4 regions of the Rhodococcus sp. 1R11 genome follow, and region 1 is predicted to be linked to each of the others. Evidence: riboswitches for the same ligand, from Rfam matches in the RefSeq annotation. Region 1 holds a riboswitch; each other region holds the start of a gene.

Region 1 (7,561 bases):
ATCGAAGTTGGAGTACACGGCCCCCTTCGTGAAGCCGGCCCGGTCGGCTATGTCGGTGAGCTTGGCCGCCGCATATCCGCGCTCGGTGAACTCGTCGGCCGCTGCGGCGAGCAGCCGCTCTCGCACGTCGTTCCGCTGCGGCCTGCGCTGCGGCTGTGTCGATGACCACTCTTCTTGCTGCTCGACGTTCACGATACCTAGAGTATTGAATACCTCGGGTATCGACAAGGTTTTCGGGGATCGACGAGGTCTTCGGGTATCGACATGGTCAGGAGCACGTTCATGCGCAAGATGTCACTACTCGCCGCCGCAGTGCTGGTGCTGCAACTCGGCTTCATCCTCAGTTACGTATCGGCGTTCCATCAGCCGACTCCCCACGCAATTCCGATCGCCGTGGTGACCGAGTCCGGGCTCCCCGCCGGCCTGGACCAGCAGACCGCCGACCGCCTCGACGCCATCGACGGTGCGCCGCTCGACGCGCGTACGGCAGTGGATACCGCCGAGGTTCGCACCCTGCTCCGCGATCGGGACATCCTCGGTGCCTACGTCGTCGGCTCGAGCGGCACCGACACGCTGATCACCGCGAGCGCCGCCGGCAGCTCGGTGGCGACCGCCCTCGAATCGATCTTCACCGAGGTCGACGCCGCCCAGGGACGCCAATTCGTGGTGCGGGACGAGATCCCGGTCGGTGTGCACGACAACCGAGGATTGTCCGGCTTCTACCTGTCTGTGGGCTGGGTCGTCGGCGGCTACCTACTCGCGGCAGCCTTCGGTCTGCTCATCGGGGCACCGACGACCCGACGCGAAACCTGTGTTCACGTCGGCATTCTCGCCGCGTACTCGATTGCATCGGGCGCGCTGGGAGCACTGCTGACCACTCACGTACTCGGAACCTTTGCCGGGCACTGGTTTCCGCTCACCCTGTTGGGCACCGGCGTCGTCTTCGCCACCGGGCTGTTCACCATGGGCCTGCGCGCCCTGATCGGAGTGGCAGCGGTACCGGCGGCCATCGCACTGTTCGTCGTTCTCGGAAACCCCAGCGCTGGAGGTGCTTTCGGAGCAAACGTGCTGCCGACGCTGTACGCGTCGATCGGCCGGTGGATCACCCCGGGTATCGGCACCGAAGGAGTACGCAGCATCGTGTACTTCTCGGGTGCGGGGGTCGGCCAGCCGGTACTCGGGCTGGGTCTCTACATCCTGATCGGCGCGCTGATGATGGCTGCGGCGGCAGTTCTGCGCCGTCGTCGCAGCGTCGGTGAATCGATGCCGAGCCAGTAAAGTGGCATCTCATGACTGCCACCTTCCCTCTGCCGATGCCCGATCTCGCTGTCCGCACGCTCGGCGGCGCAGTGGTGTGGGCGAACGACGAGACGTTCGCCGAGAAGGAAAACTTGATCACCCCGGGCAAAGCCGACTACTCGACCGCGACGTTCGGACACAAGGGGCAGATCTACGACGGGTGGGAGACGCGGCGCCGACGCGAGGCCGGCTACGACGAGGCGATCGTGCGACTCGGAGCCGCCGGCATCGTGTCGGCCGTCATCGTCGATACGTCCTGGTTCACCGGCAACTACCCGCCGGAAATTTCGATCGAGGCCGCCGAGGTGACCGGATTCCCGTCGCCGACCGAGCTGTACGCGACGGAATGGACGACCATCGTTGCCCGTAGTGCCGTCGACGGCGACAGCGAGAACCGATTCGAGGTCGCGTCCGACGCCCGCTGGACGCACGTCAAACTGTCCATCTATCCGGACGGCGGAGTCGCTCGGCTGCGAGTACTGGGCCGCGGCGTCCCGGACCCGAAGTTCCTGGCCGTCGGGCCCGTCGACCTGGCCGCGCTCGAGAACGGCGCATACGTCTCGGCCTGCTCCAACATGTTCTACAGCTCCCCGAACAACCTTCTGTTCCCCGGCCCGCCGCGCTCGATGGGCGAAGGCTGGGAGACCTCGCGTCGCCGCAACGACGCCAACGACTGGGTGCAGGTCCAGCTCGCCGGCACCGGCCGTATCCGGCTGGCCGAGCTGGACACCAGTTGCTTCTTGGGCAACGCCCCCGGCGCGGCGTCCCTGCAGGGTCGGCTGGGCGACGGCGACTGGGTCGAACTGCTGCCGCGAACGACACTGCAGCCCGACACTCGGCATCGCTTCGTTCTCGATCACGACGCCCCGGTGTCGGAGGTCCGAATGGACATCTTCCCCGACGGCGGGATGGCGCGATTGAGACTGTTCGGTGATCTCGCGGGAGTGGAGCCTGCGGAATGACCCAAGGAGGCGGGAGTGGAGCCTGCGGAATGACCCAGTTGGGCAAGCTCTCTGCGTAAACGGTCGTGTGGCAATAGGGTTGGGACATGTCCCGGCTACTTCATCCGAATGCAGCCCACGTTGCCGACACCCTGATTTCTCGTGGTCATCACGGGGTGGTGGTGAACAGTCCCGAGGGCACCCACACCGCCGCCGATGCCGCAGCTGCGTTGGGCGTCGAGGTAGGTGCGATCGTGAAGTCGATGGTGTTCCTGCTCGACGACGAGCCGGTGTTGCTCCTGGTGTCCGGGGCTCACAATGTTCATCTCGAGCACACCGGTGAGCGTCTCGGCGGCACGCTCGCCCGCGCCGATCTGCGCACCGCCAAGCACGCCACCGGTCAGCCGATCGGCGGAATCGCTCCGGTGGGCCATCCGACGAACTTGGATACGTTCGTCGATCAGGACCTGGCTGCCCACCCTGAATTGTGGGCCGCGGCCGGGCACATCGACACGATCTTCCGCTCCTCGTACACCGAGTTGCTGCGCATCACCGCAGGTCTGGCGATCGACGTCACCTGAGCTCGAACGACCTACGAGGCGAGGGTCGGGGCAATTCGGGGTGCGCCGAGGACCGCGTCGACGACGTCGGTGTCGAGGCGGGTGCCGCGCGATTCGAGGAGCGGCAACACTCCCGCGACCAGGAACGTCGCCTGCCGCTCGATCTCGCCGTGTACCTGCAGCGTCACGCCGTCCGCGACGTCGGCCGCGGTGACGTCGGAGATCAAACTCGCCAGTCCCGACGGGGTACCGACGTAGCGGATGGACGACGGGCCTGCCGGCGCGTCGAGTGCGGCGAATTCCCGACGGGCCGTCCTGGCGTCGGCAGCGATGTAGATCTCGAGATCGAGGAAGACCGCGAGATTGTCGGCCGATTCACCGCGGTCGACGGATTCTGCGTGCAACCGGGCGCGTTGTTGCTGAGCTTCCCGCAGGTCCGAGGCAACGATTCTGATGGTGTTCACCTCGGGCCCGGCGGTCAGCTCGGTCCAGACGTCATCGGATTCGATGGCTACGCGGGTGTGATTGTGCGACATGAGTGGTGGTCCTGATTCGTCGGTCGGGATGCGCATGCGGTCGGAGCGGAGCCGAACTCGAACACGACCCGGACGCAGTGCGGCACAGATCGACATACCTGTTGCACCAGTGGCGATTGCCACGAAAGACGACACTCACGGTCATGACGCCATGCTAACTGTCTGTGGGGCTGCACGGGGACCCAACCCCGGCGGCCCCGTCGACCAGCGCGGGGAACGGCCGAGGGTCCGGTACGGGGTTCCACCACCCGGCTTCTTCGGCGTAATTCCATGTCGGACCGGACTCGACGAACGCCGCCAACGCGTCGACGAGTCGGTCCACGTCGGCCGAGGAACTGCCGAGACCGATACTGGCACGCACGGCGCCGTCGGCATGACCGAGCCGGCGCAGCAGCGGGTGGGCGCAGAACTTTCCGTCGCGCACTCCGATGCCGTGTTCGGCCGACAGGTACGCCGCCACTTCACCGGGATCGTGGCCGGCGACGGTGAAGGTGACGATGCCGACGACGTCGGGCGCGTCGGCCCATACCTGCAGCAGTTCGACACCGTTCAGTGCGACCAGCCCGTCCCGCAATCGACTCGACAATTCCCGCTCGTGTGTCGTCGCGGCATCCTCGTCGAACGAGGCGATGGCCTCGCATGCCGCCGCCAGCGCGGCGACCCCGAGCACGTTGGGCGTTCCTGCCTCGTGACGCTGCGGTGCGGGAGCCCAGTCGGTGTGCTCGATCGTGACACTGCGCACGGCACCGCCGCCGGCCAGGTGGGGCTCGCCCGCGTCGAGCCAATCACGGCTTCCCACAAGCACACCCGCGCCGAACGGGGCGTAGAGCTTGTGTCCGGAGAACGCCAGATAGTCCACGCCGAGTGCGGCGATGTCCACTCGGCGGTGCGGAACGAGCTGGGCGCCGTCGACGACGATCCGGGCACCGTGCCGATGCGCGAGATCGGCCAGTTGCTCGATGGGGAGCACTTCGCCGGTGACGTTCGATGCACCCGTGATGGCCAGTAGCGCAGCGGGTTTCGCAGCCAGTTCGGCGTCGAGCCGGGCGAGCGTCTCGGCCAGCGTCGATGCTGCCACCACCACTCGGCGATTGCGCCACGGAAGGAGGTTGGCGTGGTGTTCGATGTCGAGCACCACGGTCTCCCCCGGCACGCACGCGGCCAGCAGATTGAGCGAATCGGTGGTGTTACGCGTGAATACGACCACTGAATTCGCTTGTGCACCAACGAACTCGGCCACGGTCTCGCGCGCCTTCTCGTACGCCGCGGTGCACACCCGAGACGCGTAGCCGGCCCCGCGGTGCACGCTCGAGTAGAACGGGAGCAACTCCGCGATCCGATCGGTCACCGCGGACAGCGCCGGCGCGCTGGCCGCGTAATCGAAGTTGGCGTAGGTGCACGTGCCGCCGTGAACCAGCGGAACCTGCAACTCCGTGCCGGAAACAGGGGCAAAAGGAGCACAGGGACGGGAAAGTACAGACGTCATGACAGATCAAGCCCTCACGTTCGAGGGACCCGCAACGGAAGATATTCGTGAACGAGTCCGCGCTTGCCGCACCGATTGTTCGGCGTCAGCCTGGTCGTCACCCGGAGCACCCCACCGCGAAGGAGGGTTGCCGACCAGCAAGCCGGGGCTTGATGCTGGTACTCGTGACCGTGGACAAGACACTGGCAAACCCACCATGGCTTTGTCAAGCCGGAGCTCACTCCGACACAGCAGTAGGATCTCCGCGGTAGGAAGGCGCGCTCGTTCACCTGCTGGCAAACAGAACGTGAGATAACCAACGGCGCTGCTGCTCCCCCAGCACCACGAGAGTCATTTGCCAACGAACGAGAAGGACACCCGGTTGCCTGTGCACCAAGAGAACGATCTGCCGGGTTCGAGCACGGATATCGCACCTGCTCCGGCCGCGTTTCTCCGCTCGCCCCTTGCCCCGCCGGCCCGCACACTGATCGACGTTCTGCGTGAGACCGCCGATCGCTTTCCGGACGCACCCGCGATCGACGACGGCACGGTGTCGGTCAGCTACGCCGAATTGCTCGACGACATCGCCGAGGGTGCCCAGTGGCTCGCCGACGCCGGTGTCCGGCGCGGCGACCGCGTCGGCATCAGGATGCCGTCGGGATCCTTCTCGCTGTATGTCGCAATTCTGTCGATCCTCGACGTCGGGGCTGCGTACGTGCCCGTCGACGCCGACGATCCGGAAGAGCGCGCCGAACTGGTCTTCGGCGAGGCTCAGGTGACGGCCATCGTCACTGCGGGCGGTATCGCTGCCGGCACCGCGCCGAAACAGGACCTGCCCGAACTGGGTGCCGGTACTCCGGTCCCCGAGCTGCCCACACCCGAGGACGACGCGTGGGTGATCTTCACCTCGGGTTCGACCGGAACCCCCAAAGGTGTTGCGGTCAGCCACCGTAACGCCGCGGCGTTCGTCGACGCCGAGGCCCGGATGTTCCTGCAGAAGGATCCGCTGGGACCAGGCGACCGAGTGCTCGCCGGCCTGTCGGTCGCGTTCGACGCCTCCTGCGAGGAGATGTGGCTGGCGTGGCGGCACGGTGCCTGCCTGGTGCCCGCCCCGCGCTCCCTGGTGCGATCCGGCTTCGACCTCGGTCCGTGGCTCGTCTCCCGAGACATCAGCGTCGTCTCGACGGTGCCGACGCTGGCGTCACTGTGGCCCGCGGTGGCACTGGAAGCGGTGCGGCTGTTGATCTTCGGCGGCGAAGCATGCCCACCTGAGCTGGCCGAGCGGCTCGCCGTCGAAGGCCGGGAAGTCTGGAACACCTACGGCCCCACCGAGGCGACGGTCGTCGCGTGCGCGGCCATCATGGACGGTAAAGGCCCGGTCCGCATCGGATTGCCGCTGGACGGGTGGGATCTGGCGGTCGTCGACGCCTCGGGCACTCCGGTGGCGGTCGGCGAAGTAGGCGAGCTCGTCATCGGCGGCGTGGGCCTCGCCCGGTATCTCGATCCGGCCAAGGACGCCGAGAAGTACGCGCCCATGCCCTCTCTCGGGTGGGACCGGGCGTATCGCAGCGGCGATCTGGTGAAGCTCGAGCTCGAGGGACTGTTGTTCCAGGGCCGGGCCGACGACCAGGTCAAGCTCGGTGGGCGACGCATAGAGCTGGGCGAGATAGACAATGCGCTGCAAGCACTTCCGGGCGTCGGCGGTGCGGCCGCGGCAGTCCGCAAGACCGCTGCGGGCAACTCGGTTCTGGTGGGATATCTCGCCAGTACCAATCCCGACTTCGACCTGGAGGCCGCGCGCGCCTTGCTGGCCGAGCAGTTGCCGTCGGCGCTCGTACCGCGGCTCGCGCTGGTCGACGAGATGCCCACACGTACCTCGGGCAAGGTCGACCGTAATGCGTTGCCGTGGCCGCTGCCCGGCATGGCGGGCGCATCGGCGCTCGGAGGTACCGCGGGGTGGGTGGCCGAGTTGTGGACCAACATCCTCGGCGCTCAGGTCAACGACGAGAACGCCGACTTCTTCGCCAACGGCGGCGGTTCGCTGTCTGCCGCGCAACTGGTGACGGCATTGCGCGAGCGGTTCCCCGAGATCACCGTCGCGCAGCTCTACGATCACCCGCGGTTGGGTTCTCTGGCACAGTATCTGGACGACCTGAAGCCTGTCGTGGAGGCAATCCCCCGCGATGTGGCACCGACGTCCCGTACCGCGCAGTGGGCCCAGATTCTGGCGACCGTTCCGTTGACGACGCTGACCGGGTTGCAGTGGGTCACCTGGCTCGGCCTGCTGTTCAACGTCATGGCGTGGTTCGACGACGTGCCGTGGGCTCCGACGCTGTCGTGGTGGTGGATTCTTCTCGCGTTCGTCCTGTTCATCACCCCGGTCGGGCGCATGGCCATCTCGGTGATCGGCTCGCGGATACTGCTGGCGGGGTTGAAACCGGGCGCATATCGACGCGGCGGCAGCATGCACATAAGGCTTTGGGCGGCAACGAGATTGACCGATGCCAGTGGCGCGTCCAACCTCTCGGGTGCACCGTGGATGGTCTATTACGCGCGCGCCCTCGGCTCGAAGATCGGCAAGGGCGTCGACCTGCACACCCTGCCGCCCGTCACCGGCATGCTCGAGCTGGGCGACGGCTGCTCCATCGAGCCCGAGGTGGATCTGTCCGGGCACTGGATCGACGGCGATCTCGTCTACATCGGCGGCATCGAGATCGGTGCGGGTGCCACTGTCGGCGCACGCTCCACGCTGCTGCCCGG
Region 2 (7,561 bases), 120 kb from region 1:
GGATCGAGGAAGATTGCCTACATGGCGTCGTGGAGTGAACGTAGGCAGCAGTGGGTCGACAGTCGTGAGGAAGCGCGCAACAACGCATCCCAGGCGGCTACCGACTCCGGTGAGCAGCGTCCGCCCACCGCGTGGCCGTTCATCATCGCTGCGGGCGTCGTCGTCGTGCTGCTCGTCGGCATTTTCGCGGCGTCCAAGTTCGCCCCCGCGGAGGACAACGTGACGCAGGCGCAGTTGCTCACCGACGCCGTCGACGGTTTCCTCGAAGCACAGAACAACGGTGACGCGGATCTGCTGCGTGCGAACACGTGTGCCGAACAGGTCGAGCGCCTGATCCCCGGCGACGACGCCCAGTACCGCATCGACCGCGCAGGCGACGTGGAACGCAACGGCGAGACGTCGATCGACGGAGTGCCCACGGGGTACGAGGTCAACGGCGACCGCGGTGTGGTCACGGTACCGCTGAAGGAAGAGAAATCCGGAGCGCAGACCGACGACGAATGGAAGTTCGTCCGGGTGAACGACACCTGGTTGGTGTGCAATGTGTGATTCGGGCACGTGTGATGTCGTAACAGCAAGTGACGGAAGGCTGATCCAGTGACCTACGCAGGTGACATAACCCCGCAGGCGGCGTGGGAGTTGTTGCAGAGCAACCCCGATGCCGTTCTCGTCGACGTCCGCACCCATGCCGAGTGGCGGTACGTCGGCGTACCCGACACCTCCGGCATCGATCGCCCGACCCACCTGATCGAGTGGGTGAGCTACCCCGACGGCGCTCGCAACACCGACTTCGTCGACGAGCTGAAAGCCGCAGGCGTGGACGGCGATCGGCCGGTGGTGTTCCTGTGCCGCTCCGGTCAGCGATCGATCGGTGCGGCCGAGGCCGCCACGGCTGCGGGAATCGGCCCGTCCTACAACGTGCTCGACGGTTTCGAAGGTGCCACCGATGCCGATGGCCACCGCGGTGCCGTGGGGTGGCGTGCGGTCGGGTTGCCCTGGAGGCAGTCGTGACGAACATTCCCAGGGGCGGGGGTTTTCAGAAGCCGCTACCCGACGGTGTGGGTCAGGGAACGCTGGGAGTTCGCGGCGGTCTGATGCGATCGGGCTTCGACGAGAACGCCGAAGCGCTGTATCTCACTTCGGGTTTCGTCTACGAGAGTGCCGGTGCCGCCGAGCAGGCGTTCACCGGTGACATCGATCATTTCGTGTACTCGCGCTACGGCAACCCGACGGTCAAGATGTTCGAGGAGCGGTTGCGGCTGATCGAGGGTGCCGAGGCGTGCTTCGGCACGTCGAGTGGCATGTCGGCAGTATTCACCGCGCTCGGCGCATTGTTGAAGGCCGGTGACCGATTGGTCGCTGCGCGTAGCCTTTTCGGTTCCTGCTTCGTGGTGTGCAACGAGATCCTGCCGCGCTGGGGTGTCGAGACCGTCTTCGTCGACGGTGAGGACCTCGAGCAGTGGGAGCAGGCATTGTCGGTGCCGACGACCGCGGTGTTCTTCGAGACTCCGTCCAATCCGATGCAGTCGCTCGTCGATGTCAGGCGGGTGTCCGAGATGGCGCACGCCGCCGGTGCAACGGTGGTGTTGGACAACGTGTTCGCGACGCCTCTGCTGCAGCGCAGCCTCGAACTCGGTGCCGACGTGGTGGTGTATTCCGGCACCAAGCACATCGACGGTCAGGGCCGGGTGCTCGGCGGCGCGATCCTGGGATCGAAGGAGTACATCGACGGGCCGGTGCAGACGTTGATGCGGCACACGGGACCGGCCCTGAGCCCGTTCAACGCCTGGACGTTGCTCAAAGGGCTCGAGACGATGCCGGTGCGCGTGCGGCATTCGGTGAACTCCGCACTGCAGATCGCCGAGTTCCTCGAAGGGCATTCGGCGGTGCGGTGGGTCAAATACCCGTTCCTGCCATCGCATCCACAGTACGAGCTGGCGACGTCGCAGATGTCGGGCGGCGGCACGGTCGTCACGTTCGAGCTCGATGCCCCCGGCGGCGCAGGCAAGCAGCGTGCTTTCGAGTTGCTCGACGGCCTGAAGATCGTGGACATCTCGAACAACCTCGGCGATTCCAAGACGCTCATCACCCACCCGGCCACCACCACGCACCGCGCGATGGGCCCGGAAGGTCGTGCTGCAGTGGGTATCACCGATGGCGTCGTGCGGATTTCCATCGGTCTCGAGGACACTGAGGACCTGATCGGGGATCTGGACCAGGCGCTCTAGGCGGCTTGGGCAGCGCGGTTCGTCAGTGCTCGAATGCGCTGAGCACGGTACGGAATTTCGCTGTGGTCTCGTCCAGTTCGGCGTCGGGGTCCGATTCGGCGACGATGCCGCCGCCGGCTGTGGCGGTACCGGACAGGCCGTCGGCGGTGAGTTCGATGCACCGGATCGCGACCATCCATTCACCGTCCCCGCTGCCGTCGGTCCATCCGAGCGCACCGGCATAGAAGCCGCGTGATCCCTCGATCTCGGTGATCGCTCGCATGGCGGCGGCGCGGGGAACACCGGCGACGGCAGCGGTGGGATGCAGCGCCAATGCGAGGTCGAGGGCCGACGTCGACGGGTCGGCCAACGTACCGACGATCGGCGTGGACAGGTGCCACAGCTGCGGAGTGCTGCTCAGCTGAGGTGTCGCGGGTACGTCCAGTGTCTCGCAGAACGGCGCCAGTGCTGCCTTGATCTCGTCGACGACGAAGCGATGCTCGGCCTGGTCTTTCGCGCTGGCCGCCAGTGCCGCCGAGATACGCGCGTCCTCGTCGGGGTCGGTGGAGCGCGCGGCCGTCCCGGCGAAGGGATGGCAGCTGACGACGTTCCCGCGTTTGCGCACCAGCAGTTCGGGGCTTGCGCCGACGAGATGTCTGCCGGGCTCGTCTGTGGGCGAGAGGTCTGCGAAAAAGCCGTTTCCCATCGGATCGCGAGTCACCAACGCGCTCAACACCGCTGACGGATCGATGGGTGACTCGGCGGCCAGTTCGATCGCCCGTGCCAGCACGATCTTCTCGGCAACACCGGCTTCCAACCGCCGCACGACCTCACGGACACGTTCGACGTGGACGTCCGGCTCGGGGATCTGACGTACGACGGTGACGGTCGGTAGCGGCGGCTGAGCATCCGGTACCGCCCACGCACCGGCGCGGCGGTAGAACTCCACCGGCTCGATCAGCGCGGTCGCGTCGGCCATGTCGAAAGGCAGTACCCCGAGGACGTTTCGGCCTTGCTGTACCGCCGCGACTGCGTCGGCGACATCCGGAAAATGTTGCTGCACTCCCAAGCCGACGACGTGATGATCCTGCCGAGACAGAACGAATCGGAGCTTCATCAGAACGGGTTCTGTGTGCGGCCCACCAAGTCTGCGACGGAATCGAGCACTTTCGTCGGACGGTACGGGTACTGCTCGACGGACTGCACGGTCGAAATGCCGGTCAACACCAGAATGGTCTGCAATCCGGCTTCCAGACCGGACAGCACGTCGGTGTCCATCCGGTCGCCGATCATCAGCGTGTTCTCGGAGTGCCCGCCGATGGCGCGCAGAGCCGAACGCATCATCAACGCGTTGGGCTTGCCCACGTAGTACGGCTCCTTGCCCGTCGCCTTGGTGATGAGTGCGGCGACAGAACCGGTCGCGGGCAGCGAACCCTCGCGCGACGGACCGGTCGCGTCGGGGTTGGTGGCGATGAAGCGCGAACCCTTCTCGACGAGACGAATGGCGGTGGTGATGGCCTCGAACGAGTACGTCCTGGTCTCGCCGAGCACCACGTAGTCGGGGCTGGAGTCGGTCAGGGTGTAGCCGATGTCGTGCAGGGCGGTCGTCAGACCGGACTCGCCGACGACGTAGGCGCTGCCGCCGGGCCGCTGATTTCCGAGGAAGGTGGCGGTGGCCAGGGCGGAGGTCCAGATCGACTTCTCCGGAATGTCCAAGCCGGTGAATGCGAGACGTGCGCGCAGGTCACGTGGGGTGCGGATCGAATTGTTCGTCAACACGATGAACGGGATCTCGTTGGCCTGCAGCTCGGCGAGGAACGTGTCGGCACCGGGGATCAGGTGATCCTCGTGGACGAGAACTCCGTCCATGTCCATCAGATACGTCCACGGCAGGGGCTTCTCGATATCGGTCACCCCTCCATTGTGGACCATCCGGCGAGCTGCGGACCATCTTCTGGTCGCGGCCTAACTCGCCCGCCGCTCGTGGTCGCGTCGCGAGTTGGCCCGATGAACCAGCCGTTCGCGGGCCGTCATGCCGCCCCACACCCCGAACGGTTCGTTGGCTGCCAACGCGAATCGCTTGCAGGCGTCGAGCACCCCGCAGCCGGCGCACACCTGCTTGGCGCGATCCTCGCGTTGGCGACGCGCCGTTCGCCCCTCACCCGAGGGGGAGAAGAAGATCTCCGAGTCCTGACCCCGGCACAGTGCGTCGAGCTGCCAGTCCCAGGATTCGGCGGTGGACGAGGAAATCCTGCGTTCGATCATGGCGATTGCGGTGTTCTTCGACGCGGCAGAGTTGTTCGGCATCGTGGCGACCCAGTCCTTTCGTCGACGCTGTCGCTAGGAACCCTTGCCGTGTCGAAGGCGCGAGGCAATGGTTGAAATCAGGGTGATTCGAGACCGCGGTTCAGGACACGTCGGGGGTGTACCGATAGAGGGCGTTCACTCGGTCGTCCAGCATGAACAGTGGAAGGATCACAGCCTGGATCGCGGCGACCGCAGCAGGGAGATAGTCGCCCGCGACGACACACACGAGACTGCCGAGACCGAACAGAACAAGCGTCATACGGGGAAGCAGCCACGTCGGCTTCCGTTCAGTTCGCCTGAGCCCGTGGACAATCGCGGCCGCGACCGCCACGAGAGTGGTGGAGTTCGTCGACCCTCTACAGAAGCAACCCAGTGGCGGTTGCTGCGGTGGCAAGGGTTGAAATCATCGTGATTGTAACCGAATATGCACGTGCACTTGACTTTTCGGTAGATTGTTCTGTACGTTCCTGTCACCATCCAGAGCGACCGAGAGACCTTGGCTCGATGACGTCGCAGCAACCCCGCCCTACGGCGTGTGGGTGCTACCGCCAGGACCGATGGAGGCACGACCGATGAACATCTGTATCTGTACGCACGCTTGACCGATCGGCGTACTCACAGCACGAAATCTTCGAAAGGCAACCCAGCGATGATCGCTGCCCATCCGACCCGGCGGTTCCGGTGACTCAACTCGACTCTCGACCCGTTGCGGATACGACGGACGACATTCCCGACGAACAACTCGTCGTTGCCCGCACGTGGCACCCGTGGCGCTGGGTGATCGCAGTCGCCACTCTGATCGTGGTCGGTCAGTTCCTGCACGGCTTCGTCACCAACCCCGGATGGGATTGGGGCACCTTCGCGCAGTACTTCACTGCGGCATCGGTGATGTCGGCGCTGTGGTTGACCATCCAGCTCACCTTCTGGGGCACGCTGATCGGCTTCGCCATCGGTATCGGCCTGGCGGTAGCGCGGCTGTCCGACAATCCTGTGCTGCAGGTTATCTCCTGGTTCTACATCTGGGCCTTCCGTTCCATCCCGTTGATCGTGCAGCTTCTGTTCTGGTTCAATATTGCGTATCTGTACCGGACTCTGTCGTTGGGCATTCCGTTCGGTCCCAGCTTCTTTCGATTCGACGTCAACAACGTCATCAGTGGATCGACGGCAGCCATCATCGGGCTGGCCCTGCACCAAGCGGCCTACTCGGCCGAGATCGTTCGGGCCGGCATCATCTCGGTGGACCAGGGGCAACTCGAAGCAGCAGCAGCGCTGGGTATTCCGAAGAGACGGGAGTTCTTCAAGATCGTTCTGCCGCAGGCGATGCGAGGGATTCTCCCCAACGCGGCCAACGAGGTGATCTCTCTGTTCAAAGGCACGTCGATCGTGTCGGTCATGGCCATCGCCGAATTGTTCTACCAGGTGCAGGTCATATACGGACGCAACGGACGCGTGGTTCCGCTGCTCATGGTCGCGACCGTCTGGTACATCATTCTGACGTCGGTCCTCTCGATCGTGCAGTTCTACGTCGAGCGGCACTACGCCAAGGGCGCGGTACGTAACATTCCGCTGACGCCGATCCAGCAGATTCGCCACAAGCTCGCCAACGTCACCTTCGCGCCGAGAGGGGCGACCCGATGACCACTCTCGATGCCTCCACGTCCACTGCCGCAACGAGATACGCGGTCGAGGTGCGTGGCGTCCACAAGTCCTACGGCGGGCTCGACGTGCTCAAAGGCATCGACCTCGTGGTACGTCCCGGTGAGGTGACCGCGATAATCGGCCCCTCGGGTTCGGGAAAATCGACCTTGCTGCGCGCTCTGAACCATCTGGAGAAGGTGGATCAGGGCACCGTCCGGGTCGACGGTGAGCTGGTGGGATACCGGCGCAAAGGCAACAAACTGCACGAACTCAGCAACAGGGAAATTCTGCGGCAGCGTTCCCAGATCGGTTTCGTGTTCCAGAACTTCAACCTCTTCCCGCACCTGACGGTGCTCGAGAACGTCATCGAGGCACCGATCTCGGCGCAGAAGCGCACGCGTTCCGACGTCGAACCCGAGGCGCTGGCTCTCCTCGAACGAGTCGGAGTGCACGCGAAAGCACATGATTATCCGCGACGACTCTCCGGGGGACAACAGCAGCGGGTCGCCATCGCGCGGGCACTTGCCCTGCGTCCCAAAGTCATTCTGTTCGACGAGCCCACGTCAGCACTCGATCCCGAATTGGTGGGAGAGGTTCTCGAGGTCATCCGCGGCCTTGCCCGTGAGGGCGCGACGTTGGTGATCGTCACCCACGAGGTGGGCTTCGCCCGCGAGATCGCGGACACCGTCGTCTTCATGGACGGCGGCGTCATCGTCGAACAAGGTTCTCCGACCGAGCTTCTCGATTCACCTCGGGAGGAACGCACCAAGTCGTTCCTCGCTCACGTTCTCTAACTCCCACACACCTTCACCTGCACCCACGAACGGGGAAAATCATGTCCGGATCATCTCGTCGGCTCGCGGTGGCCGCGTCCGCATTCGCTGTCCTCGCACTCACTGCGACAGCATGCAGCGAGCCCACTGCAGAATCTCAGGTCGTCACCGAGGACGGCGGATCGTTCGATCTTTCACCCGAGCAGGCCGACCGCGTTCGCGCCCAGAAGGTCGACGAGATCGCAGCCGAAGTGCCGCAAGCGATTCGCGATCGAGGCACCCTGATCGTCACCGGGGCGGGCGGTACCGCGCCACCGCTGCGTTTCTACGCGACCGACGACACCACGATCGTGGGGTCCGAGGTGGACTTCTCGTACCTGATCGCCGACATTCTCGGTCTCGACGTCGACCTTCAGGTCGCAGATTGGTCGCAGAACTTCGTGAAGATCGACTCCGGTGAGAACGACGTGTTCATCTCCAATGTCACCGTCACCGAGGAGCGCAAGGACAAGTACGACTTCGCGACCTATCGACTGGACAACCTCGCTTTCGAGGCGCAGAAGGACACCGATTGGACAGTCGAGAAGCGTCAGGACATCGCAGGAAAGAAGATCGGGGTCGGCTCCGGTACCAACC
Region 3 (7,561 bases), on a different contig from region 1:
CACCACCACGTCGGGGTCGATCCGGCCACACACCTCCACCGCGGACGGGCCGTCTGCGGCGGTGACCACGTCGTACCCTTCGCCTCGCAGTCGAGCGGCCACGGCGTCGGAGATCGTGGGTTCGTCGTCGACTACGAGAACTGTGCGGCTCATGAGAATTGACCCTAGAGGTCGGACATGGAGGACTTCGTCGGGAAATGTGGAGGTTCGGTGAAGGTTGACGTGAATGTCTGACTAAGGATGGGCTACCCTTCCTTTCGATACCCGCCCGGACGAAAGGCCCATTCGATGCGTACCCGACCACTTCGGAGAACTTTGGCGGTGTGCGCGATCGCGCTGACCACGGCGGGACTACTGAGCGCCTGCTCGAACTCCGACGGCGCATCCGACGGTGCCGACTCCCCCACAACCGGAATGTCCGCCTCCGGCGTCTTCCCCGTCTCGGTCGAGCATGCGTTCGGCGAGACCGTCGTTCCCGAGGAACCCACCCGCATCGTGGTGGCGGGATACACCGAACAGGACACGGTGCTGGCCCTCGGCGTGATCCCCGTCGGAGTGACGGAGTGGTACGGCGACCAGCCGTACGCGACCTGGCCCTGGGCTCGGGACGCGCTGGGAGATGCCCAGCCCGAGGTGCTGACCAACAACGGCGACGGCTTCGAGACCGAGAAGATCGCCGCCCTCGAGCCCGATCTGATCATCGCCACCAACGCCGGTCTCACCGCGGACAGCTACCGGACTCTGAGCAACATCGCACCCACGCTCGCCCAGTCCGACGCGTCGACCGCCTACTTCGAGCCCTGGGACGTACAGGCAGAGAAGATCGGCCGGGCAATGGGCAAGAAAGCCGAAGTGGACGGACTCATCGACGGTGTGAATCAGAAGTTCGCGGATGCCGCGGCGGCTCACCCCGAGTTCGCAGGCAAGAAGGCGATCTTCCTGCAGAACGCGTTCTACGAGGGCAAGGCCATCGCGTACCAGGACGGTTTGAGCACCGACTTCCTGACGAAGCTCGGTTTTGTGATCCCCGACGACATCGACGCGTTCGTGCCGGCCGACGGCAGTGCGCAGGCGAGCATCCCGCTGGAGAACCTGTCGGTCCTCGACACTGCAGACGTGCTGATCTGGGGAACGGAGAACCCGGGCGATCGCGGCCAGTTGGAGAAGGAACCGGTGTACAACGCTCTGCAGCCGGTGAAGGACGGCAACCTCGTCTTCACCGATGGGGTGACGGCGGGGGCGATCTACTTCACGAGTGTGCTGAGCCTGCCGTACGTGATCGACAAGGTGGCTCCGGCAATGTCCGAGGCGCTCGGCGGAACCGCCACCACCATCACGTCCTGACCCTCATGCCGCCGAGCGCTTCTCCATCCACATGGCGACGGACAGAACGCCCAGGCCGGCAACAGCGAGTCCCGAGCCGACGGCGGCCGGTGCCGTGTAGCCGAGACCTGCGGCGATCACCGCACCGCCCACCGCGGCTCCGATGGCATTGGCCAGGTTGAACGCCGCGTGGTTGAGTGACGCGGCGAGAGTCTGCGCGTCCTCCGCCACGTCCATCAGACGGGTCTGAAGTCCGGGGACGACGGACGAGCCGGACGCACCGATCAAGAACACCAGAAGCAGCGCGGTCACCGGGTTGTGAGCCGCGACGACGAAGACGGCCAGGGACACTGCGGTCGCGGCCAGCCCGATGAAGGTGCCCTTGAGCTTGTACTTGTCGGCCAACCAACCGCCCGCGTAGTTGCCGGCAACCATGCCGAGGCCGTAGATCATCAATGCCACCGGAACCAGTGCACGGGCAAGGCCTGCGACGTCGGTCAGTGTCGACGCGATGTACGTGTACACCGCGAACATGCCGCCGAATCCGACGATGCCGACGAACAGGGTCATCCAGACCTGGCCACGGCGGAGGGCACCGAGCTCGGTGATCGGGCTGGTGGTCGGCATGGCGTCGAGTCGCGGCATCCACAGGACCAGCGCACTGACGGTGAGCAACCCGATCACGGCGACGAGCGCGAATGCGCTTCGCCACCCGAGGGCCTGGCCGATCCAGGTCGCCACCGGTACACCGACGACGTTCGCCACCGATAGACCCATCATCACCATCGCGACGGCTTTGGCTCGTTTGCCCGGCTCAGCGAGGTGCGCTGCCACCAGTGCGGCAACGCCGAAATACGCGCCGTGCGGCAGACCGGCCACGAACCGGGAGGCCACCAACTCGTTGAAGCTCGGCGCGAAGACCGTCCCGAGATTGCCGAGCGTGAACGCCACCATCAGCGCCAGCAACAACATGCGCCGAGGAACACGCGCCGCAAGAGCAGCGATTGTCGGCGCACCGACGACGACGCCGAGTGCGTAGGCAGAGATCATGTGACCGGCCGACGGCTCCGAGATTCCCATCGTCGTCGCGATGTCCGGAAGCAGGCCCATCGACGCGAATTCGGTGGTGCCGATGCCGAAGCCGCCGATGGACAGGGCCAGCATGGCGAGCCTGCGGCGGGTCGAGTGCGGTCGATGGCCGACACTCAAGCCACTCGACACCTTGCCGCGCACGGCGCTGACGTTTCTGGCGAGAGCGGAATCGGTGACAGTCACAGCAGAACAACCTTCGTAAGCAATCGGATTACAGAGCGGGCCAGGGGCTGGTGGATCGACGACGCGGTAAATCGACGACCTGGTTGATCGATTCAGCACAGCCCGACCGGACGGCATAACGCTCGTCGACTCCATTGTCTTCCCCGAGGCGGCTCGTTTTCGAGTCGTCGGGCGGTGATTGTCCTCACCAGAGCATCTGCTTGAGGGTCGCGAGCGCCCTCGTTCCCCCGGGACACCCGTACCCGCTAAGATTCCTGCCAGGTCATGAGTGCCAGCATCGAGCCCCGGCTTGCTGGCCGGCAACCCTCCAACCGCGGTGGGGTGCCCCGGGTGAACGACCAGGCCGATGCGACACATCCGTGTCGTATCGACAAGCGCGGGTCCGCTCCGAAGCGGACCCACTGATCTTCGGTCCTGACGGGCCGAGGCATGTCAGGAGGTTCTCATGTGTTGCTGTACCGATACGCCCCGTAACGCTCGAGTTCTCGAGCTTCATTCGACAAAAAACACGTCTGAGAAAACGGAGTATCACCAGCCATGACCGATTCGACCCCCGACGTCGTCGACTCCACCGGAACACCGACCGAGGATCCGTTCACCGATCCCTCGGCCGACTGGAGCTTCGAGACCAAGCAGATCCACTCGGGTCAGACCCCGGACGGCGCCACCAACGCGCGTGCGCTGCCGATCTACCAGACCACCTCGTACACCTTCGACAACACCGACCACGCGGCCGCACTGTTCGGCCTGGCCGAACCCGGCAACATCTACACCCGCATCATCAACCCCACGCAGGACGTCGTCGAGCAGCGCATCGCCGCACTCGAAGGGGGCGTCGCGGCGCTACTGCTCGCGTCGGGACAGGCCGCAGAAACGTTCGCCATTCTCAATCTCGCAGAGGCGGGCGATCACATCGTCTCGAGCCCGCGGCTCTACGGCGGCACCTACAACCTTTTCCACTACACGCTTCCCAAGCTGGGGATCACCGTCTCGTTCGTCGACGATCCTGACGATCTCGAGCAGTGGCGTGCGGCCATCACACCGTCGACCAAAGCGTTCTACGGTGAGACGATTTCCAACCCGAAGAACGACGTTCTCGATATCCCCGGCATTTCGGCAATCGCCCACGAGAACGGTATTCCGCTGATCGTCGACAACACGGTCGCGACGCCGTACCTGCTGCAACCGCTGAAACACGGTGCCGACATCGTCGTGCACTCGGCGACGAAGTACCTCGGCGGTCACGGCACGGCGATCGCGGGCGTCATCGTCGACGGCGGAACGTTCGACTGGACGCAGGGCCGTCACCCCAACTTCACCACCCCGGATCCGAGTTACCACGGCGTCGTCTTCGCCGACCTCGGCGCTCCGGCCTTCGCCCTGAAGGCGCGGGTGCAGTTGTTGCGCGACATCGGGGCTGCAGTGTCACCCTTCAACGCATTCCTCATCAGCCAGGGTCTCGAGACGTTGAGTCTCCGAATCGAGCGGCACGTGGCGAACGCACAGAAAGTGGCCGCCTACCTGGCCGGTCGCGACGATGTCGTCTCGATCAACTACGCCGGACTCGAATCCTCGCCGTGGTACGAGCGTGGGCAGCAGCTGCTACCGAAGGGGCAGGGCGCGATCATCGCGTTCGAGCTGCAAGGAGGAGTGGACGCGGGCAAGAAGTTCGTCAACGCTCTCACTCTGCACAGTCATGTGGCTAACATCGGAGACGTGCGTTCTCTCGTCATCCATCCCGCATCCACCACGCATTCGCAGTTGACCCCGGAAGAGCAGTTGGCCTCCGGCGTCACTCCCGGCCTGGTGCGTCTGGCCGTCGGTATCGAGGGAATCGACGACATCATCGCCGATCTCGAGGTCGGCTTCCGCGCGGCGGCGTCTTGAGTCACAGCTTCAGCACAGGCGTTCGTCCGGAGGCGGTTCTTCCGTCTCCGGACGGGCGGTTGGGAACCATCGACATCGGTGGTCTCGATCTCGAGAACGGTTCTCACATTCCGCACGTGACCGTGGCGGTGCAGCGTTGGGGCGAGATGGCGGCCGATCGCAGCAACGTCGTGCTCGTCGAACATGCGTTGACCGGTGATTCCCACGTTTCGGGACCGCCGGATGCCGACCACGTACTGCCCGGTTGGTGGAACGGGATGGTCGGACCGGGCAGCCCCATCGACACCGACGAATGGTGTGTCGTCGCGACCAACGTGCTCGGCGGCTGCGGAGGTACCACCGGGCCGAGCAGCATCTCCCCCGACGGCACCCCGTACGGTTCTCGCTTCCCGGAAATTTCGATTCGCGATCAGGTGGCGGCGGAGGTCGCGGTGGCCGACGTTCTGGGTATCGATCGGTTCGCCGCCGTCGTGGGCGGGTCGATGGGTGGCATGCGCACCCTCGAATGGATTGTGGGACATCCGGATCGGGTGGGTGCCGCGCTGGTGCTCGCCGTCGGTGCCCGCGCGACAGCGGACCAGATCGGAACGCAAACCACCCAGATCGCTGCGATCAAGGCCGATCCGGGTTGGCTCGGCGGCAACTACCACGACACCGGCACCGCCCCGACCGCCGGACTCGGGATCGCTCGACGCATCGCGCATCTGACATACCGAACCGAGAGCGAACTCGACATTCGGTTCGGAAACTCTCCGCAGAACGACGAGGATCCGTGGGCCGGCGGCAGGTACTCCGCGCAGAGCTACCTCGAGCATCAGGCCGCCAAACTGGTCAATCGATTCGACGCGGCAACGTACGTCCTTCTGAGCGAAGCGATGAACCGACACGACGTGGGCCGAGGACGCGGCGGCGTCGCCGAAGCCCTTGCGTCCGTGCCGGTTCCGACCATCGTCGGCGGCGTCGATTCCGATCGCCTCTACCCGCTCCGACTGCAGAAGGAAATTGCGCGTGAGCTCCCCCAGTGCCGGGGGCTCGACGTGATCCAGTCGCGAGACGGCCACGACGGGTTTCTCACCGAAGCCGATTCGGTGGCGAAGCTGCTCGCCGAGACGATGGAGCTCGCCCGCCTCGGACGGCGTTGACCCGAGTCGATCGGTCTACGTCAGTCCGTCCCCAAGGGATCGATCGACAGCGACAGAAAGACGATGGCACCGCCGACGCCTCCCAGCGCCAACACGTCGAAGCCCCTGCTGCGCACCCTCAGGCTGCCGACGCGTGACTCGGGCAGGCACAGTCGCAGCAACGCTGCCACCACCGCTGCACACCCGAAGATGAACGAGCCGCGCCGCCAGCGGTCGGCGAGAACCAGGACCAGCGCGGCGAGGACGATGATCGACACCACGACCATCGGTAGATTCCGAGCGAGCGCCGCTCGGAAGCCCGGCACGTGATCGCCTCGCGCATCCTGTGCGTCGTTCACCTCGGCTCGCTCAACTCTGGGCCGCAGTGCGTTCGGCTCGCTCCACGACATTGGACAGCAGAAACGCTCGCGTCAACGGCCCGACTCCACCGGGGTTGGGCGACAGGAAACCGGCCACCTCGGCGACGTCGTCCGCGACGTCTCCGCGCAATCCGTCCTCGGTGCGGGTGACCCCGACGTCGAGCACAGCCGCCCCGGGCTTGACCATGTCTGCGGTGATCAAACCGGGAACCCCGGCGGCCGCGATGACGATGTCGGCGCGGGAGACCTCTGCGCCTAGGTCACGAGTTCCGGTGTGGCACAACGTGACCGTCGCGTTCTCCGAACGGCGGGTCAGCAGCAGTCCGATCGGCCGCCCCACCGTCACACCGCGGCCGATGACCACAGCGCGCGCCCCGTCGAGTGCGACGTCGTAGCGCCGCAGCAGGTGGACGATGCCCCGCGGGGTGCACGGCAATGCGGCGTCCTTGCCCAGCACCAAGCGTCCGAGGTTGATCGGGTGCAGACCGTCGGCATCCTTGTCGGGATCGATGCGCTCGAGCGCGGCGTTCTCGTCCAGATGCTTGGGCAACGGAAGCTGCACGATGTACCCGGTGCACTCGGGGTTGGCGTTGAGCTCGTCGATGACCGCTTCGAGATCGGACTGGGTGATATCGGCGGGAAGATCGCGTCGAATGGAAGTGATGCCCACCTTCGCGCAGTCGTTGTGCTTGCCCCGCACGTACGCGGCCGAACCAGGATCATCTCCGACGAGCACCGTGGCCAAACCGGGAGTGATGCCCTGCTCACGCAGACGTGCCACACGGGCGGTGAGGTCGACGAAAATCTCGTCACGAGTCGCTTTGCCATCGAGGATCGTTGCAGTCACCGGGCCATTGTTTCAGGTTCCGCCCGCCCGTCGGCGCGCCGGGCCGATCACCGCGGTCAGCTCTCGACGATCAGACCCTGCGCAGCCGCGAAGGCCACCGCTTGCATCAGTTCGATCTTTGCCCCGCGCACCCCTGCCCCGACCCACAGGGACGCGTCCACGACGGCTCCGCGCAGGTCCGACTCCTCCATTTTGGCACCGACGGTTCGTGCTCCCGCGAGGTCGACGGACCGCAGCACTGCCTTGCGAAGATCGGTCGCGGTCAGGTTCGCTTCCCGCATCCGACATCCGGTCAGATCGACGCCGCGCAGGTCGGCATTACCCAACGAGGCCAACGTGAAATCGACCTCGTCGTAGGTGGCGGGACGCATGCGGGTGTCCACGAATACCGAACCCATCAACGTGCAGTGACGGAAGACGCTGTGCTGCAGGTTCGTTCGAGTGAACGTACACGAACGAAAGGCCGAGTTGGTGTGCACCGAATCCGTGAGGTCGGTACCGGTGAAGTCGCATTCGGTGAAGACGACCGAGTCGGTTCGCACATTGCTCATATCCGCGTCACGGAAGGTGCACCGGACGAACTGTCTGCCAGACCACTCCCGCCCGTCGAGTCGAGAATCCGAAAAATCTTCACCGATGGTCTGCTCGTCGTCCACCTGCCCCATACTTCCCGGGCTCGTGGTGGCAGAGTGAACCGGGTGTTTCGACTTATGTTCTTCGAGCCCCGG
Region 4 (7,561 bases), 120 kb from region 1:
GCGACCTCGGCGTGATGGACGGCCCTTTGACCGAGAAGTTCTCACCTTGGAAGTCGATGTAGTGCAACTTGTCTCGGTCCACGAACCGACCCGTCGCAGCGTCTCGAATCTCGGCGTCGTCCTCCCAGCTGTCCCACAGCCGAGTGACGACCTCGATGGCCTCGTCGGCCTCCTGCCACAGGCTCTCTTCGTCCTGCTCGCCCTTACGCCCGAACAGTGCTGCCTGCTCCGCGCCGCCGGACACCTCGACCTGCCAACCTGCGCGACCGTGCGAGGCGAAGTCCAGACTGGCGATCTGCTTGGAGATGTGGAACGGCTCGGTGTGGGTGACGGTGACCGTCGGGATCAAACCGATGCGTTCGGTGAGCGCAGCAGCCCGGGCTGCCACGGCAACCGCCTCGAGGGTCCGGGAAGCGAAGGAGTCTGCGAGGAATACCAGATCGATCCCGGCCAGGTCGGCCGCGCGGAGCTGATCGATCCAGAATGCCGCGGTGAACACTTCCTCGGCGCGAGAATCCTGTCGCCGCCATGCCTGTGGATGTGCGCCGGTTCCCCTCGGTTCGATTGCGGTGACGAAAAGCTTGTCAGACACCGGTACCCACTCTCTGTGTCGCTGTTCCTGGGATGGCCGCGAGCAACTCGCGGGTGTATTCCTGCTGGGGGTTGTCGAATATCGAAGCGGTGCTGCCGTATTCGACGATCACACCCGACTGCATCACAGCCACGGTGTCGCTGATCTGGCGCACCACGGCCAGGTCGTGCGAGATGAACAGATAGCTCAGACCGAACTCGGATTGCAGGTCGCCGAGCAGCGAGAGAATTTGCGCTTGCACCGAGACGTCCAGGGCCGATACGGGCTCGTCGAGCACCACCACCTCCGGTGCCAACGCCAGTGCCCGAGCGATTGCGACGCGTTGACGCTGACCGCCGGACAACTCGGCCGGGCGTCGCGCCAGGTGGTCACTGCTCAGAGCCACTTGGTCGAGCAGTTCCGCGGCCCGCGCCGAGCGGTCTCGGGACGTCCCGACCTTGAACGCGTCCAGCGGTTCTCGCACGATCTCGCCTACGCGCAACTTGGGGTTCAATGATGCGTACGGGTTCTGGTAGACGATCTGGACTCGACGCCGCAGTTCCCGCCTCGCCGCGCCACGAAGTCCGGTGACGTCGATTCCGTCGAACGTGACCGTGCCCGCGGAGGGTGTTTCCAGACCGATCGCGATACGCGCTAGGGTGGACTTCCCCGAACCGGATTCGCCGACGACAGAGACGGTTCGACCCCGCTCGACCGTGATCGTGGCGTCTCGCACCGCATCCAGGTGAACGCCTCGTCCGATGGCGAAACGCTTCGACACCGACGAGACGGACAGAATCGGATCACCCGCCACGGTCCTGGCCGGACGGAGCGTCGAGTTCAGAGACGGCGCGGCCGCGAGCAGCTTCTGTGTGTAGGGGTGGGTGGGGTTCGCCAGCACCTCTGCAGTCGGACCGGTTTCGACGATCTCACCACCACTCATGACGACCAGTCGGTCGGCGCGATCGGCCGCAACGCCCAGATCGTGCGTGATCAGCAGAACCGCGGCGCCCGTCTCGGCAATGCGGGCATCCAGATGGTCGAGGATGCGTCGTTGCACGGTGACGTCCAGGGCACTGGTCGGTTCGTCGGCGATCACCAGTTCGGGACGGCAGGCGAGAGCGATACCGATCAGTACCCGCTGCCGCTGTCCACCGGACAAGTCCTGCGGGTACTGACGTGCCCGCACCTCGGGATTGTCGAGGCCCGCCTCGGTGAGAATGCGTATCGCCTCGAGCTTCGCGGTACGCCGGTCTGCCAGCCCGTGCACACGGAGCACCTCGGCCACCTGATCTCCGACGCGTACGACGGGGTTCAGTGAGGTGGTCGGATCCTGCGGGACCAGCCCGATATGCCGACCGCGCAACCGATTCAGTGTCTTGTCCGACGCGGTGTCCAGGCGCCGGCCGTCGAAGGTCACCGAACCGCTGTGGATCCGACCGTTGCCGGCCAGCAAGCCGATGACCGCGTGTGCGGTGGTGGATTTTCCCGAACCGGATTCGCCTACGACGGCAAGCACCTCGCCGCGTTCGACGGTGAACGAAATTCCGCGCACGACCGTCGTCGTGCCGTAGCCGACCGAGAGGTTGTCGACTTCGAGGATGGGGCTCATTCCGATCGCCTTTCGAGTGCGTGCCCGAGACGGTGCGCGGACAGGACGACTGCCACGATCACCAGCCCCGGCAGGGTGGTCATCCACCACGCGGTGGCCAGAAAGTTCCGACCCTCGGAGATCAGCGATCCCCACTCCGGTGTCGGCGGAACAGCGCCGAATCCCAGGAAGCTCAACGCCGAAACCGCGAGCACCGCCATACCGAATTCGACTGCTGCGAGGGCAATCACGGGACCGTACGAGTTGCGGAGGATGTGTCGGCGGAAGACGTCGAACCATCGAACACCCGAGGCGTACGCCGCCTCGACATACAGCGACCGACGCACACGCAACACCTCCGACCGCATGACCCGGGCGAAGTTGGCGATGAGGGTGACCCCCACGGCGATAGCGACGTTGACGGTTCCGAAGCCGAGCGCTGTGACCAGGGCCAGCGACAGCAACAGCGTCGGAATCGACAGCAGCACATCGACGATGCGCATCAGCACGGCGTCGACGAAGCCCCCGACTGCCCCGGAGATCAGGCCGATGAGCGATCCGACGACCAGTGCGATGCCGACCGCGAGCAGTGTCGCAGTCAACGACAGACCGGATCCGTGGACCACGCGGGTGAAGACGTCACGGCCGATGTTGTCGGTGCCGAACCAATGTGCCGCACTGGGGGCCTGGAGCTTGTCGGCAGGCACGCCTACCAACGGGTCTCCGCTCGCGAACACGGATGGGAAGAGTGCGAATCCCAGCGCGAGCAGCAGCACGAGCGCGGACAAGGCAAGCCACACGTGCTTCAGGACGTCCTGCACAACCCGGCGACGCCGAGCTGTCGACGGCACCGGCTCTGCCTTGGGCGACGCCTCCGCCTGAATCCGGAGATCACGTATCAAGATGTCAGACATGGGCTTTCTCCGGTTCCGCGACTGCGCGCGCAGGCTTGTACTCGCGCACGATGCGCGGGTCGATCAGCGGATAGAGCAGATCCACGGCCAGGTTCACCAGAACGAACACCAGCGAGGTCAGCACCACGATGCCCTGTACCACCGGAATGTCCTGGGCCAATACCGAGGTCTGGGTCAACCGTCCCACTCCGGCCCGCGAGAACACCGTCTCGACGACGACCGATCCGGCGAGCAGCGTCCCCACCAACACACCCGCGATCGTGAAAGCCGGGATGGACGACAGCCGCGCTATGTGCCGAGTCTGCACCCGTAGTCGCGAGACGCCCTTGGCGCGAGCGACATCGACGAACGGCTGCTTCCAGGTAGTCGACATGCTGGTGGCCAACACCTGAGCGATGACCGCACCGGTCGGCAGTGCCAGAGTGACCGCAGGCAACACCAGCGCAGCTGCTCCCGCGTCACCGAAGGCTGGGAACCACCTCAACTGGAACGAGAACAGTTGCAGTAACAGCAGTCCCACCCAGAAGGTCGGTACTGCCACCCCGAGCGGCGGGAGTGCGAACAGTAGGTTCTTCAGCCACGGCGTTCGGGTGTACGTCGCGGCGTACGCCAGTGCCGACCCGAACACGACCGCCAATACCAGTGCGGTGCCTGCGAGGCCGAGCGTGCTCGGCACGGCACCGAGGATGGCCGTCGTCACCGGTTGTCCGGTGGCGATGGACAATCCGAAGTCGCCCTGCACAGCCCCGGTCAGCGAATGCCAGTACTGCACCCACACCGGCTGGTCCAAACCGTAGCGGGCCTGCAATTCTGCGACGGCCGCCGCGTCGACCGGTGTGCCCGAACCGGCCGAGTCGACAGCGAGACTGACCGGGTCCGACGGCAGCAGGAACAGCACGCCGAACGAGATGGTGAACGCGGCCCACAGCACTGCCACTGCCTGCAGTACGCGCTGCCCGAGGTACCGGATCATGCGCTCAGCCAGGTATCGAAGAACTGCAGTCGAGCGGAGGCCTCGAACTTCAGGTCCTGCACTTTCGACGCCGCGCCGACGGCCTGCGACAGTTCGATGGTGGGGATCCACAGTCCGTTGTCGAGCACCTGCTGCTGCGCGGTGGCGAGGATGTCGTTGCGCGCTGTTACGTCGGTGGTCGAGAGCTGATCGGTCAGCGATGCATCCAGATCGGGAATCGGGCCGCGCGCGTTCAGGTTTCGTCCGTCCACGGCGAACGTAGTGCGCAGAATGTCGCCGTCGGCGCGGGTGCTGTTGTAGTACGTGGAGTCGTAGTCCTTGGTGCCCTGACGTGCTGTCGCCTCGGACGTCGACACCAACTCGAGCTGCAGGTCGACGCCGACCGCACGGAGCTGCTGCTGCGTCAACTCCAGGATCGCCTGGTTCCCCGCGAACACGGCGGAGTACATGACCTCGAAACTCAGTCTCTGCCCGTCCTTTTCACGGATTCCGTCCGATCCGGGAATCCACCCTGCCGCGTCGAGCAACGCCTTGGCATTGTCCGGGTCGTAGGTCACTCCGGCTAGTTCGGTGTAACCCGGCGTCGCACTGGCCAACGCGCTGGTCGCCGGCTCGAAATCGGGCCCCAGTACGGTGTCGACGAGCTCCTGCCGGTTGATGGCAGGTACCAGTGCGGCCCGCACGACGGGATCCTGTAACGCACCGCGCGTAACGTTGGGCTGAATGCCGAACGGAACTCCCGGGTTCGAGGTAGTCAGAATTCGGCCGCCGGTCGCTTCGATCTGCGGAGCGTCCTGCGGCAATGCGTCGCTGACAGCGTCCAGCTGATCGGAGGACAAGCTTCCTGTGCGGACGCCCGACTCGGGCACGATGGTGAAATCGATGCGATCGAGATAGGCCTCGCCGGTGTGACCGAATACCGCTGAACCCCAGTTGTATCCGGTCCGCTTGGCCAACGAGACCGATCGATCCTGTTGGTAGTCGGCATAGGTGAAGGGCCCGGACCCGATGTTGGTTCCCAAGCACCGCGATTCCGCCGATCGGTCGGAGGTAGCGAGCGCCTGTATTCCGAGCTGTGGGGTCGAACTCGCCTGCAGGAACTGCGCATTCGGTGCTGCGAAGTCGATGCGCACCGTCGAGGGGTCGACCACCGTCGCGCCCTGGTATCCGGTCAGGTAGCTCGCCGCCAACGGTGCCTTCGCTGCGCCCAGGCCGACGATTGCGTCGAAATTCGCCTTCACCGCCGCCGCGTCGAGCGCCGTGCCGTCACTGAAGGTGACGCCGTCCTTCAGCGTGAATGTGAAGGATTTCGCGTCGGGACCGACCTCCCACCGCTCGGCCAGCCACGGTTCGATCTCACCGGTTTCGGGGTTCTGATCGGTGAGTGAATCGACCACCTGACGGGTGACGTAAATGGTCTGGTTGGTGCCGGACTGGGCGGGATCCGAGCAGGTCGGGGCCCCGGACAAGCCGTAACGCAGAGTCCCGCCGGGCTGGGCCGGACCGGCGTCGGCGGCCGTGGTGGCGGCACCACCGGCGCACCCGGCGAGGACTGTGGCTGTAGTGGCGATCAGGCCGGCCACCAGGAATGCAGGACGAGTGGACACGTAGGTGTCTCCGATATCTGGTCGATCGCGCGCACAGCCCTGCGTCCGAGCTGGGGGTGCCCAGGAAGGAGTGCGTGCAGATGATGAGGTGAGGAGTGAAGTACGAGTTGTGACGAAATGTCAGCTGCGACAGGTCGAACCGTTGAGGCGGCACAGATCGACATGAAGACGGCGGCAACCGTTGACGAAGCCTGCGGCAACTCGGGTGTTCACGTGCATTCCTCCATCGGTCCCGGCGGTAGCACCCTCACCCGACGAGCGGGGGGTTGCTGCGACGTCATAGAGCCAGGTCTCTCGGTCGCTCTGGATGGTCCTACGGTTTCCGATACTACGAGAGCGTCGGCTCGGTTGCCAACCGGGGTAGCAAAACCCGCCGACCACAGACTCGAGAAGCGTGGCTGGAACGACACCTACCGTTCGGACGGCCGGCGTCTCCACTCCTGCAGGACTCCGAATCCTTCTGCGACTCACACTTTTTCAGCCCTGAGGCATTCACGCGCAGGACCCAGTACTCGATTGCTCCACCGGCGGTAGCGAATCGGACGAGGACGTCCATGCAGAGCCAGGTCGCGATAGAGAAGTCCTGTTCTGCACCGTCGAGACCGATCAGTGTCAGCTCTTCTCCCACGGCAACCAGTGCGCGATCGATATCGGAACCGCCGGAGCCGAGCCAGGCCAACGCACGTCCGAGGAGCGCCCAGTCGCCGGCAGGCACAGGCTCATCGGCCGATTGCCTGCACAGTTCCGCAGCCGCAGCGAGAGCATCCGACACCGGAGTCGACACCGAACCGTCGAGTTCGGCGAGAACGCCTCGATCGGAGTCCACCAGATCGGCCATGTAGCGCCAGCGGACAGGAAGCGCCGCGTTCTCGGGCCACAGGTCGGCGGTACCGAACTGGAGTCGGGTGATCATGTCCTTCGGCGAACTGCACGACAGTGCAAAGCCACACGAGTCGTTCATGTCGATCATCCCCACTGGGTCAACACACAACATTGGACACCGGCTCGACACTCATGTTCGGAAATACCGTCGAGAACGGGCTTTCGTCACCGATGCAAGCAACGCTGCTGTGGTCGTCACGTCCGCCTTGGGGGATATTGAACGCCGCCACCTGCATCTCCGCGAGTCGTGGTTACGCACAATCGACAACGTCACACTTGTGCTGCAAATGTAACTTGCCGCATAGCGTGGTGTCGCACAGCTGGCTCAGCGATCTGATCTCTCAGCACGGACTCGTATCACCGGAATCCCCATTGCGTTCACCCACAGTTGCGCTCACCACGCAGGAAGGGTTCGATCGATACGACCATCACAGGAGGAGTACGAGCGCATGGCGTACGACGAGCTTCTTGCGGACCGCATCCGCGACGCCCTCTCGGACCAGGAGAGTCTGCGTGAGCAGAAGATGTTCGGCGGTCTGGCGTTCATGGTGCGAGACAAAATGGTGGTGTGTGTGTGGGCACCGGAAGTCGCGCTCTCCTGGTTCGTGTGGACGGGGTGCGCGAATCCGAATACCTCCAGCTCGACTGGGCCCACCATGCCGTCATGGGTAAGGGGCGGTCGATGGGCGAAGGTTGGATCACCGTCGATGCAGAAGCGCTGACGAGCGAACCGGCACTGCAGTTCTGGGTCGGTGCCGCCCTGGAACACAATGCCGACACGTCGAGCTGACAGCCGTTGCTCGGCGATACTGCACCCCACTCAGCGCCTAGGCGGGCATCACTGAACCGGGCTCATTCGAGAGTCTTCTCGAAGGGATGCGCTCCGACACTTTCGGAGGGCAAACTCCGGTCGTACAGCGGGGTGTAGCCGGCTGCCAGGTACAGCGCAACAGCCTCGGGCTGGTTCCAGCCGGTCGTCAGGTAGACCCTGCGATATCCGCGATCACGTGCGCTGCGTTCCAG

What was found. Region 1 has a riboswitch for S-adenosylmethionine ahead of E4P29_RS03070 (aminotransferase class V-fold PLP-dependent enzyme). Riboswitches for the same ligand answer to the same signal wherever they lie in the genome.
Region 2: linked by a shared signal. The riboswitch ahead of E4P29_RS02455 (amino acid ABC transporter permease) and the one ahead of E4P29_RS03070 (aminotransferase class V-fold PLP-dependent enzyme) in region 1 are both predicted to bind S-adenosylmethionine.
Region 3: linked by a shared signal. The riboswitch ahead of E4P29_RS21005 (bifunctional o-acetylhomoserine/o-acetylserine sulfhydrylase) and the one ahead of E4P29_RS03070 (aminotransferase class V-fold PLP-dependent enzyme) in region 1 are both predicted to bind S-adenosylmethionine.
Region 4: linked by a shared signal. The riboswitch ahead of E4P29_RS02420 (ABC transporter substrate-binding protein) and the one ahead of E4P29_RS03070 (aminotransferase class V-fold PLP-dependent enzyme) in region 1 are both predicted to bind S-adenosylmethionine.

Annotation. Positions count from the first base shown of each region.
Region 1 is NZ_SPNG01000001.1:606,565-614,125, forward strand. Features, by position in the region: gene E4P29_RS03045 (TetR/AcrR family transcriptional regulator) at 1-192, opposite strand, end outside; gene E4P29_RS03050 (hypothetical protein) at 283-1,278, shown strand; gene alc (allantoicase) at 1,290-2,261, shown strand; gene E4P29_RS03060 (YbaK/EbsC family protein) at 2,348-2,821, shown strand; gene E4P29_RS03065 (hypothetical protein) at 2,833-3,336, opposite strand; gene E4P29_RS03070 (aminotransferase class V-fold PLP-dependent enzyme) at 3,491-4,822, opposite strand; SAM riboswitch class IV at 4,877-4,992, opposite strand; gene E4P29_RS03075 (Pls/PosA family non-ribosomal peptide synthetase) at 5,190-7,561, shown strand, end outside.
Region 2 is NZ_SPNG01000001.1:491,415-498,975, reverse strand. Features, by position in the region: gene E4P29_RS02485 (hypothetical protein) at 22-549, shown strand; gene E4P29_RS02480 (rhodanese-like domain-containing protein) at 598-1,011, shown strand; gene E4P29_RS02475 (O-succinylhomoserine sulfhydrylase) at 1,008-2,228, shown strand; gene E4P29_RS02470 (isochorismate synthase) at 2,251-3,324, opposite strand; gene E4P29_RS02465 (HAD-IIA family hydrolase) at 3,324-4,139, opposite strand; gene E4P29_RS02460 (WhiB family transcriptional regulator) at 4,173-4,472, opposite strand; gene E4P29_RS25835 (hypothetical protein) at 4,615-4,773, opposite strand; SAM riboswitch class I at 4,985-5,078, shown strand; gene E4P29_RS02455 (amino acid ABC transporter permease) at 5,241-6,152, shown strand; gene E4P29_RS02450 (amino acid ABC transporter ATP-binding protein) at 6,149-6,946, shown strand; gene E4P29_RS02445 (ABC transporter substrate-binding protein) at 6,988-7,561, shown strand, end outside.
Region 3 is NZ_SPNG01000013.1:70,795-78,355, reverse strand. Features, by position in the region: gene E4P29_RS21020 (response regulator transcription factor) at 1-153, opposite strand, end outside; gene E4P29_RS21015 (ABC transporter substrate-binding protein) at 289-1,344, shown strand; gene E4P29_RS21010 (MFS transporter) at 1,348-2,487, opposite strand; SAM riboswitch class IV at 2,859-2,981, shown strand; gene E4P29_RS21005 (bifunctional o-acetylhomoserine/o-acetylserine sulfhydrylase) at 3,136-4,485, shown strand; gene E4P29_RS21000 (homoserine O-acetyltransferase) at 4,482-5,627, shown strand; gene E4P29_RS20995 (DUF3017 domain-containing protein) at 5,648-5,893, opposite strand; gene E4P29_RS20990 (bifunctional methylenetetrahydrofolate dehydrogenase/methenyltetrahydrofolate cyclohydrolase) at 5,976-6,833, opposite strand; gene E4P29_RS20985 (pentapeptide repeat-containing protein) at 6,890-7,498, opposite strand; gene E4P29_RS20980 (tRNA (cytidine(34)-2'-O)-methyltransferase) at 7,532-7,561, shown strand, end outside.
Region 4 is NZ_SPNG01000001.1:482,047-489,607, forward strand. Features, by position in the region: gene E4P29_RS02400 (LLM class flavin-dependent oxidoreductase) at 1-592, opposite strand, end outside; gene E4P29_RS02405 (ABC transporter ATP-binding protein) at 585-2,183, opposite strand; gene E4P29_RS02410 (ABC transporter permease) at 2,180-3,076, opposite strand; gene E4P29_RS02415 (ABC transporter permease) at 3,069-4,049, opposite strand; gene E4P29_RS02420 (ABC transporter substrate-binding protein) at 4,046-5,656, opposite strand; SAM riboswitch class I at 5,877-5,970, opposite strand; gene E4P29_RS02425 (hypothetical protein) at 5,985-6,617, opposite strand; gene E4P29_RS26230 (hypothetical protein) at 7,113-7,328, shown strand; gene E4P29_RS02435 (GNAT family N-acetyltransferase) at 7,391-7,561, opposite strand, start outside.